DNA from 3 places in the Oceanobacillus aidingensis genome. Region 2 is predicted to be linked to each of the others. Evidence: riboswitches for the same ligand, from Rfam matches in the RefSeq annotation. Region 2 holds a riboswitch; each other region holds the start of a gene.

Region 1 (3,491 bases), on a different contig from region 2:
GCCCAAGTATGGCAGTTCGTCAGCTGTAGATGGTCTGATGCCTGCCCACATTTTTCTTATCCTCGCCTCTGCCAGCTCCGGAACCATTTTCTGCGCTCGTGACAGCAGTCTCTGGACGCTTGCGGCATGGACATGCTTATCCATTTTTCCTGGTATGGAGGAGGCTCCAACAATCACCTTTTTTCCCTGCTTCGGAACAAGGTAACAGCCATCCATCCAAAGTGTTGATTGAAATAGCTTCTGGTCCAGTTCTAACAGCAGACATTCGCCCTTCACCGGAATCGCAGCATAATCTGCAGGCAGCAATTCATCTCCGAAAGCTCCTGTTGCAACAATAACCTGGACCGCTTCATAGATTGCCTCTGTTGTCCGGACACCATAAACCGTTTCATTTTCTATCAACAGCTCATTAACGCTTTCCTGCTCATGCAACACCGCACCATAATGAGACGCAGCCAGAGAGAAGGCTTTGGTCAGATGACGGGCGGAAACCTGACCATCATCCGGCAAATACAGGACAGCACGAAGATTCTCCGTCAGGCTTGGCTCCATTTTTTTCGCTTCTTCTACTGACAGTAAATACGCAGGGTTCCCCGCTTCCCGCTGGAAGGACGCGACGCTTTGCAGCTTGCTGTATTGCTGCTGATGAAAAGCAAGCTTCATGATTCCTTTATGAATATATTGAATATCTACTCCTGACGCTTCCTTCAGTTCCTCGGATAAATTTTTGAATAGCGCTCTGCTCTCATGTGCAAACCGAAAAAGCGGACTGTCTTCTGTAAACTCTCCTTGAGCGCCTAACATACCTGCTGCGGCACTGGAAGCCTCGCAGCCGATTTGATTCCTTTCAATGACCAGCACCCGATTGCCTCTTTTGGCCAGCTGATAAGCAATAGAGCAGCCAATAACTCCGCCGCCTACAATAATTTGATCAAACTGTTTATTCATCTTCTCCCTCCTTTTCATATATTCAACGCTTGCCGGTAAGCTCTGACAGTTTGGACCGGATCCTCTGCCTGCCAAATACCAGACATGACCGCGATGCCGGCTGCTCCTGCGGCAGTTACTTCTTTCGCCCGCTCAGGAGTAATCCCGCCAATAGCATATACCGGCACAGACAGCGCGTTAGTCATTTCCTGTAGTTCCGTTAATCCTCTGGGCTGCTGATTGGCTTTGGACTTGCTGGAATAAATATGGCCATACAGCACATAATCAGCTCCCTCCTGCTGCGCCTGCTCTGCCTCAGCTAAAGAATGAACAGACTTTCCTGCCTTCAATTCAGGGAAGCTTTCTTTTACAAGTGGAATGGAAGGACTGTGAAACGCCAGCTGAATACCTGCGCACTGCTTTATCACAGCAATATCTACTCTGTCATTCACTATTATTTTCTCTAATGGCAATCCGATATTTTCTAATGCACCGATGATTTCCAGAATGTCCTTCGCTGTCTTGTTCTTCTCTCTGATATGCAAATAACCAATCTCAGCCTGAATCCGCTTCACTATTTGCAAATGCTGCTCGGAAAAACTGCCATCACTGATCAAGTGCAGATGCCTGTCCATCTTCTTCTCCCCTTTCTTCCATTTTCTTGCTTCAGGATTGGCAGAAGAACGAAAAAGACCACTTATCCAGCTGAGGGATAAGTGGTCTTGATTATATACAAATTCATTGTTCGAATGATATATCGTCATGTTCCTGCCACTTCCCTACGCTAGTGTTAACCAGATCAGGTTCAAAGGGTCCGAGTATTCGTCTCAGCCAAAGGCTCCCCTAGTGTTGCTTATTTAATTTTCAGATTACAAATAAAGAATAACATATAATTTTTTATTTTCAAAGATATTCTTTCAAAAGTGTTTAGCGATTTATCAAGGAAATGTTATTTTACTTTCAAATGAGTTCTCTTACCCAATTACCTGAACAACATTTCCTTCATTATCTTTGATGTATGTTTTAACAATTTTTACAGCCAGCTGTTCAAACGAGAATAGTTCCGCCACACCTTCTTTAGGAATCAGCTTCTCACTCAACTCGATTGTACTCTGTTCATCTAAAATTAGACGCACCTTATCCTTCTCCATTGCATATTCTGACTTTTCCCCGGGCTCTATAGCAATGACAATATCAGGACCTGCCAATGTCAGAGCCTTTCCTTTCAAGAGACGCCCTCGCAGCACTTTACTTATGGTTTCGGTTTGTTTTGCCCCCAGAGTCAGCATTGCTGGTTTTTTTCTGAATAAGCCCTTTTTTTCTGGAGTCCACGATAAATTATCGTTAAATAGAAATCCTGTATTGGATCCTTCCCGTTCTCTTCCTTCATCAACTTTTTGGGAGACATCTGCATGATTTAGTAAAGAATCTCTTTTTAAATCGGTAATAAACGCGGGCATATATGGGGAACTGGCAGAGAGAACACCTCGTGTATTCCACGTCTGCATTGCTTCGAGCTCATCATTTGTGATACCAACCATCTGCAGAAATTGCACTTGACCATTTTCTGTTTCTATTGTACCAAGCTCAGAATCCGTAATAAATGCCAATGCAGTTAATGCCGTATCTGATTCCAAACAGATAGGACCATTTGCATCCATATAGTCTCCATTTTTAAAAACATTACCGCTGTTAAAAACATATCTTCCCAAATTCTGAAGCAGATTAAGCGCCCAGGCTGGCGGTTCCTCTTCCCCTTCTTCTTTTTTCAATCTGAACGTTAATTCAAACCCAAAACCGCTTACTTCTGGATTATCGGTTTCTTTTTCGTAAATCTCTGAAAATCCATATGTAACTATATGCCAGTGCAAGCCTGGCGTTTCTGATTGATAAGCGCTGATTCCATCTAATGGATCCGGTCCGCCCAGCGAATAAGAGATCACTGTTCCATAATGCTTCGGTTCCTGCTTCCCATAAATTGCTTCCATTGCATTATCAATTGCATCCCAGCCGGCTGCTTTTACTTCTTCACTCATTAAATTCCTCCTCTGTTTCCCTTTCCAAAAAGACGATTTTTTCTTTCTAAAACACTACCCCTTTGTCGAAATACAAAACATCTCTGCAAAATCAGTGACGATGGTTTTTTTAGGATTACGCTTCACATCATATCTCATTTTCTCTAACCCTTCTTGGTAATCCTGATCATCAATCAACGTTAATATGGATATGTCTCTATTCTCTGCATACCCCAGATAATCCGACACCCTGATTTTTTCTAATCGATATGTCATCTGCAGTTCTGTGTTAAACCCTCTTATTGAAAGCTCATCAAAAATAACTTCCTTTTCCCAAAACCTTTTTACGTCCTCTTCATATGCTGTTGGAAAATAATGATATACCCACCATTTTCTCATATCATGGATAGCAATATTATGCAGCTTGTATACACCGTTTTTCTTCAAGACACGATATATTTCATCAAGCGCTGCTTCCTTCTTTAAAAAATGATGAAAAGCATAATTATTGGAGATATAATCAAACTTTTCATTCTCGTAGGGCATATC
Region 2 (3,491 bases):
GCGCTCACTGCATTAGTTTTGCTTGGCGGAGTGAGAGGCATTGGAAGAGTAACTGCTATCTTTGTCCCATTTCTGGCTTTGTTTTATATAGCTGGCGGACTGATTATTGTTATTTTAAATATTACGGAAGTTCCTGCGGCGTTTGCAGTTATTTTTGAGGCTGCATTTAATCCGGAAGCTGTCGGCGGGGGAGCTATCGGTTTAGCGATTCGATACGGGATTGCCCGCGGGGTGTTCTCCAATGAAGCGGGTCTTGGTTCAGCGCCAATTGCGGCAGCGGCAGCGAAGACGGATTATCCAGGGCGGCAGGCGTTAGTATCGATGACAGGAACATTTCTGGATACGATCGTGGTTTGTACGATTACCGGACTTGTTGTGGTGATGAGCGGGCTGCATTTGCAATTTGGAGCAGATGCAGCACCTGTCATTACAGGAGAAGCTTTTGACTTTTTCTTGCCTGGATTAGGTAATTATATTGTTGTATTCGGCCTTATTTTCTTTGCTTATTCCACTATTCTGGGCTGGTCCTATTATGGGGAGAAATGCTTCGGTTATATTTTTGGAGATCGAAATACAATCTATTATAAAATCATTTTCTGTCTGGTTATCCTGTTTGGTGCGGTTCAATCTGTGCAGTTAGTATGGGATCTTGCGGATATATTCAATGGATTAATGGCAGTGCCCAACTTGATTGCGCTCTGTTTATTATCCGGCGTGATTGTATCTGAAACAAATAAATTTAGAGAAGTACGGAGAAAGGAAAAAGAGGAGGAGAGGAAGCAGAAGCTGGCTGGTTAATGATTGCTGTAATAAATGATAAAGTTACAGTAATTTTCTATCGGACATATAAAGGAAATAATTGAGGGGAAATCAATTCGTATAAAAAGTGACTTCTTTGCATCCATGGAAGTCACTTTTTAGGTTTCTCAATAATTGAATTTAATTGCAGCTATAGGATTTATTCGTTCTAAAAGGTTGTCTTCAGGATTTCCAAATAATATCACTTCTCCAGTAACAAGAGTCCCGTTTACAAGAGGACAGCTATGTAAGCCAAGCTGAGCTGTTCTTTTTAATCTGTTTTATTTATTATAAAATACCTTTAGAAATAATAGATGCTCCTATCCTCATATAACAGGAGTATCTCAGTAAAAGTTATTCTTTTTATTTTATTATACCGTTGTATATCCTATATTATTTCACCAAATTTCACCTGAAAACATATTAAAATAGGCGGATATATCTTCTTTTATATACAAACAAATCTCATGATTTTAAAAGATAAATTAGAATAATTTGCATATTATAATTTTATATGTTTAAATAGATTCTACTTTAAGTTATTTTTCCTACAGTTCTCTATAGATGTGGCTGATGAAAATAACATTGTGAATCTTAACGTATTTTTCAATCATACAAGTTCATTTATAGAATCAAAAATTTCATATTTCTATAATCACTAGGGGAGCGATTTTTATCGCTGAGAAAGGAAACTTGACTCTTATAACCTGATTTAGTTAAGACTAACGTAGGGAAGTGATGACTTACTTAAGTAGATAATAATCTAGTTATGTATTCATTTCCCATTCATCTGTATTCGTTGAATGGGTTTTTTAATGCTTATGTCATAAATTCAATAAAAGAGATACCAATTTAATAAGAATGTAGGGGGACCAGTGTTGCTGGTTGAGATACTATCCGTAAGATATAGACCCTTAGAACCTGATCTGGTTGAGACCAGCGTAGGGAACATGCAAAGTAATTTCTATCATAAGGAAATGTATGTACCCTGGGCTTCATGTCTGGGGTATTTTTATTTGGAAGGAGGTTTGCATATTTAATTAGTTGATGATTGCTTTTAAGACATAATAATACACTTTTTGTTAGAGGGAAGGTGAGAACGAAGGATGAGAGAACAAAATAAAAAAATAGCTCTTCAGTTTCAAAACGTAAATTTCTATTACAAAAATGATGCAGGGAAAATTCCTATATTAAAAAATATGAATCTTTCTATTGCGGATGGTGAATTTGTAAGCATTATCGGTGCAAGTGGGTCCGGCAAGTCGACAATTTTCCGTCTAATTGTCGGATTGGAGGAACTGAAAAGCGGAACTATCTATTTAAACGAGGATCCAGTAACCAATCGTTCTGGAAAAGTTGGTTATATGCCTCAACAGGATTTATTGATGCCATGGCGGACTGTTCAACAAAATGCAGCTCTTCCATTGGAACTGCAAAAGGAAAATCATCTCGATAGAAGAACTGTTCAAAACTTGCTGGAGGCCTTTGGGTTAAAAGGATACGAGAATAAATACCCTCATGAATTATCTGGGGGAATGCGGCAACGGGTTTCCTTTTTAAGAGCCACGTTATCCGGATCTAATGTGTTGTTGTTGGACGAACCTTTTTCAGCCTTAGATGCAATGACCAGGTTATATATGCAGGAATGGTTATTAGAACAGTGGGAACAACAGCAATCTACTATTTTGTTTATAACACATGATATTTCAGAAGCATTATTTTTGTCTGACCGCATTTTCGTCATTACGGATACCCCATTTACAACATTAAAAGAAATTAACGTACCTTTAGAACGACCAAGACGGCAATACGATTTAGATAAAAAAGAAGTGACGGAGCTAAAAAATAATTTACTTGATCAGTTTCGGATGAGGGTGTAAACCATGAAAAATTATCTTTATTCTATTATTTTGATCACAATCTTTTTACTTATATGGGAAGCTGGAGCGCGGTTTATTGATACATCATTTATTTTACCAGCGCCAACCGAAATTGTGATGAAGCTATGGGAATTAAAAACAGAGCTCTTGTTGCATCATCTTCCTATTACGCTTCTTGTTATTTCCATTGGACTTGGGATTTCATTGGTACTGGGAGTTACTTTAGCAATAAGCATGAATCTATCTAAAACATTACAACAAGCGATTTATCCGATTTTAATTGCATCACAAACTATTCCTATTATTGCATTGGCGCCCATTTTTGTACTTTGGTTCGGATATTCCATCTGGAGTAAAGTTATCGTTACAATTATCATTACCTTTTTTCCTATTACCGTCAGTACATTCGATGGTTTTCGGTCAACAAGCAAAGAGCTGAAAGAATTATTTCAAACATTAGGTGCATCTAAAAGACAGATTTTTTTCAAATTAGAAGTCCCATCTGCACTGCCATCTTTTTTTTCAGGGCTAAAAGTAGCGGTGCCGATGAGTGTGATTGGAGCAGCAATAGGAGAATGGCTGGGTGCACAAGCAGGTTTAGGGTATTTTAGTCGTCGGATGATGACACAGTTTAATGGAGCGGGTGTTTTTGCTCCAATTGTTCTTCTTTCTTTGATTGGAATTTTATTGTTTATTACTGTTGTTTTATTAGAAAAATATATATTGAAATGGAGAAGATCTTAATATGAAAAAATTATCAATAATAGTTGGTATTCTAATAAGCTTTATTAGTTTAAGTGCTTGTGGAAATGA
Region 3 (3,491 bases), on a different contig from region 2:
AAACGGAGAAATAGTAGTCCTCTGCAGGATCCCATTGCTTATGCCAAGCCTCATCCGCATGCCCCTCTCTTACATTATGCCGATAACGGCGAACCTCTGGTAATACATCCACTAGAATCTTCAAATCAACAACATCAGAAAATTCGGGCAGCGAGCTATAAATTCCATCAAGAATAATGACCTTTGAGGGCTCTTTCGTTATGGAGGATGAGGCCAGACCGCTTTCAGCTGAAAAAGAAAAAGGATGATATTGAACGCTTTCCCCCGCTATAAGCGGTAACAATGCTTCTTTATGCAGACGTTGCCAGTCAATACATCTGGGACATTTCCATTCCGATGTAGAAGTATTCCATTTCTCGTCTGTAATCGTCGCGTCGAAAAACGCATCACACTGAATAACAGTTGCTCCTACGTGTGAAGCAACCTCAGCAGCCAGCGTAGATTTTCCTGCACCGCTCCCCCCGTCCAAAGCCACCACTAAGGGGCTGATTCGTCCTTTCAGGTATCCATTTATAGCGGATACGATTTGCTCGGAAGCTTTTCTTGTTACTTGAGTGTTTTTCACGATTATCCCTCCTCCGTGTCAGACACAAGATTAAATTCACTATCTACAAGTATTCATTTCTTTGGAATAAATGCTTATTAAACTAAATTTCCGGCTTCGGCTTGTTTGCTTCTTGCCATTACGAAAATTGTATCACAAGTAAATTAGCTGCATCGTGTTTTTAACAAAATTGCGCAGTTGGTATAATAAATACTTTTCCCTTCCAGTCCAAAAAAAGAACCCTCAGATAAATGAGAGTTCTTTAACATGGAACGAATAAACCGAACCCATTAAGAAATTGGAAGCCGTTCTGTTTCTTCTTAACGACTGTTCACTTTTTTACTTTCTGAAAGCCAGCCTTCAAGATTGTAGGACATTTCCCAGAAATGGAGTTCGTATTCTTTTGCGATAATAAATTGTTCTTTTACCTTCTCTTTTTCCTTATCATTCATATCTTCAACTAAAGTGTTTAGTAAATTAATCATTTCGGTAGTTGAATCTTGAAACCAGTCACTCGCATACATTTTAATCCAGTTACGATAAATTTCCGGCTCTGGAGTGGCATTTTCATTCACTTTTCCGATGTCCGCATATAACCAATAGCATGGCAGTATGGCAGCCACAGTATGTGCTAGATTTCCAGACAGGCTTGCTCGATACAAATGCGAAGTATAGGCATACGCAGTTGGCGCTGGTTTGAAGTTATCTAAATCTGCTTGTGTAATATTTAAAATCTCAGCGTGCTCGTTATGCACGGTCAGTTCAGCCTCTGCTGTAAAGCGCGCTTTATCAGCTAAAAGAGCAGTCAGCTTAAAATCTTCGGCCTGGGATGCTGCAATCGCGTGGATCTTACCGTAATGTTTTAAATAGTAAATATCTTGTAAAATATAATACTTAAATGTTTCTAGCGGCAAATCTCCTTTCACGATTCCTTGCACAAATGGGTGATGAAAACTTTGCTCCCAGCTTTCCTTCGTTGCAGCACGTAATTCATCCGTAAATTTCATAAAAAAATCCTCCTTTAATCTTTTTTCTAAAGACTCGTAGAAGGAAGCATCTGCATACAAAAACATACACACGAAAAAATAGCGCATGGTTGTCTGCTTATTCTACTTCCCTCCGCTGGCCTTAACCAGATCAGGTTCTAAGGGTGCTAAATATACATTTATCTCAGCCGTTACGGCGCCCCTAGCAGAAAATTGAAATGTATTCGATTGTCTATTATGGTAGCAGAACAAATTGTTAAGTCAAGTCTTTTTTGTTTATAAGAAAATCAGCAAAGAAATAATCAAATCTATTAAAAAAATAGGTTTCCAAGAAGCTTAAAAAACTAGTGTGTTTCACTCGTTATCATGGATAAATCATTATCTTAATGCTAGTATCCTTCTGATTTACGGCGGTTTCTACAGCCTCTTTGATATTATCTAAACGATACTTATGGGTAATTACATCCTCGAGACCAAGGTCCTGACTGCCAATTGCCTGTATTGCTGTCGGATAACTGTTTGCATAGCGAAAAACACCGTGAATGTCGTATTCTGAATCGACGATATGGGTAATATCTACAGGTATTTCTGAGGATGCAGGTAATCCAACTAATACAATCCTTCCTCCGCGTTTCGTAATCGTCAGTGCATCCTGAACCGCCCGGCCATTACCTGAAGTTTCAACGGCGATATCCAAACCACTGCCAGCTGTTGCCTTTTCTATCTCCTCATGAATATTATCTTGTGTTGGATCAAATACCTTTGTCGCGCCAAATTTCTTCGCTAATTCTCTGCGATATGGTACCACATCCGAGCAATAGATTTCGTTCACTCCGAATATTTTCGCTGCCTTGATCGCTAACAGCCCAATAGGTCCTAAACCGGTTATCAGCATTTTATCATTGGGATGAACTTTTCCGCGCTGCATCGCATGAATGCCAACAGAAAGCGGTTCAATTAAAGCCCCTTCTTCATAGCTCATTTGATCCGGTATTTTAAAGGCGAAATCACTGCGAATCGTGACATATTCAGACCAAGCTCCGTCAACTGGCGGAGTTGCCATAAATTGTACTTCCGGGCAGAGATTGTATCGGCCTGATTTACAATATTCACAAGTTCCGCATACCACACCCGGCTCGACAGCTACACGGTCGCCTGCCGCAAGATTCTCAACCTGACTGCCAGCTTTAACAATATCTCCTGCTAATTCATGCCCTAAAATGAGTTGTTCTTCTACGACATAACGCCCGATTTTTCCGTGTTCGTAGTAGTGCACATCAGAGCCGCATACACCGATACACTGCACTTTGATTAATACTTCATTTTCCTTTGGTTCTGGTATATTTATTTCCTTAACCTCAATATCCAATGGCTTATTCAGAACTGCTGCCTTCATCTTTTTCATTCCTCTACACCTCTTTGATATGTATTGTTTTGCCAAGCGTATAAATACGTCATCCTATACTATTTTGGAAAAATAGAGAGCTATAATTTTTTAAGAACATATTCTTCATTGTAACATGCGTGTTGATATACGATAAATAAACGTGCGATCTTTCTCTTTTTATAGAATACAATGTGCTATAAGCTCTTCCTCTATTTTCTTAGAACAGCTTCTCAATGTAAGGCATTCCATTTCCTCCAAAATTAAAACACTATCTTTGTTCGAGATAGTGTCAATAAGAAGATGGCATGTATCATTTAAATTCATATTTTCTGCCTTATTATTTCGTATACAAGTGAGAAAGCAGCTTTCTGTTTTTTTCATGAAATTTTGAGTTGTGAGAAGAGACATAAATCTCATTATAGGCATCCGGCTTCATATACAGCTTTGCTTGATTCACTGTATTCGCTGCATCATTGTACGCGCCGGCAATTAAGTGCACCTTTCCATCGAATGAAAGAATATCACCGGCAGCATATAAACCAGCTATGTTCGTTTCAGCTTTTCCGGATCCTTT

What was found. Region 2 has a riboswitch for thiamine pyrophosphate ahead of ACFO3P_RS02785 (ABC transporter ATP-binding protein). Riboswitches for the same ligand answer to the same signal wherever they lie in the genome.
Region 1: linked by a shared signal. The riboswitch ahead of ACFO3P_RS12195 (thiamine phosphate synthase) and the one ahead of ACFO3P_RS02785 (ABC transporter ATP-binding protein) in region 2 are both predicted to bind thiamine pyrophosphate.
Region 3: linked by a shared signal. The riboswitch ahead of tenA (thiaminase II) and the one ahead of ACFO3P_RS02785 (ABC transporter ATP-binding protein) in region 2 are both predicted to bind thiamine pyrophosphate.

The regions. Positions count from the first base shown of each region.
Region 1 is NZ_JBHSFT010000018.1:76,350-79,840, forward strand. It holds gene thiO (glycine oxidase ThiO) at 1-948, opposite strand, end outside; gene ACFO3P_RS12195 (thiamine phosphate synthase) at 963-1,691, opposite strand; TPP riboswitch at 1,687-1,782, opposite strand; gene ACFO3P_RS12200 (suppressor of fused domain protein) at 1,902-2,963, opposite strand; gene ACFO3P_RS12205 (class I SAM-dependent methyltransferase) at 3,018-3,491, opposite strand, start outside.
Region 2 is NZ_JBHSFT010000002.1:40,364-43,854, forward strand. It holds gene ACFO3P_RS02780 (alanine/glycine:cation symporter family protein) at 1-798, shown strand, start outside; TPP riboswitch at 1,449-1,549, shown strand; TPP riboswitch at 1,654-1,763, shown strand; gene ACFO3P_RS02785 (ABC transporter ATP-binding protein) at 1,905-2,678, shown strand; gene ACFO3P_RS02790 (ABC transporter permease) at 2,682-3,422, shown strand; gene ACFO3P_RS02795 (ABC transporter substrate-binding protein) at 3,424-3,491, shown strand, end outside.
Region 3 is NZ_JBHSFT010000047.1:121,711-125,201, forward strand. It holds gene ACFO3P_RS18415 (uridine kinase family protein) at 1-565, opposite strand, end outside; gene tenA (thiaminase II) at 865-1,551, opposite strand; TPP riboswitch at 1,642-1,744, opposite strand; gene ACFO3P_RS18425 (NAD(P)-dependent alcohol dehydrogenase) at 1,895-2,935, opposite strand; gene ACFO3P_RS18430 (NAD(P)/FAD-dependent oxidoreductase) at 3,255-3,491, opposite strand, start outside.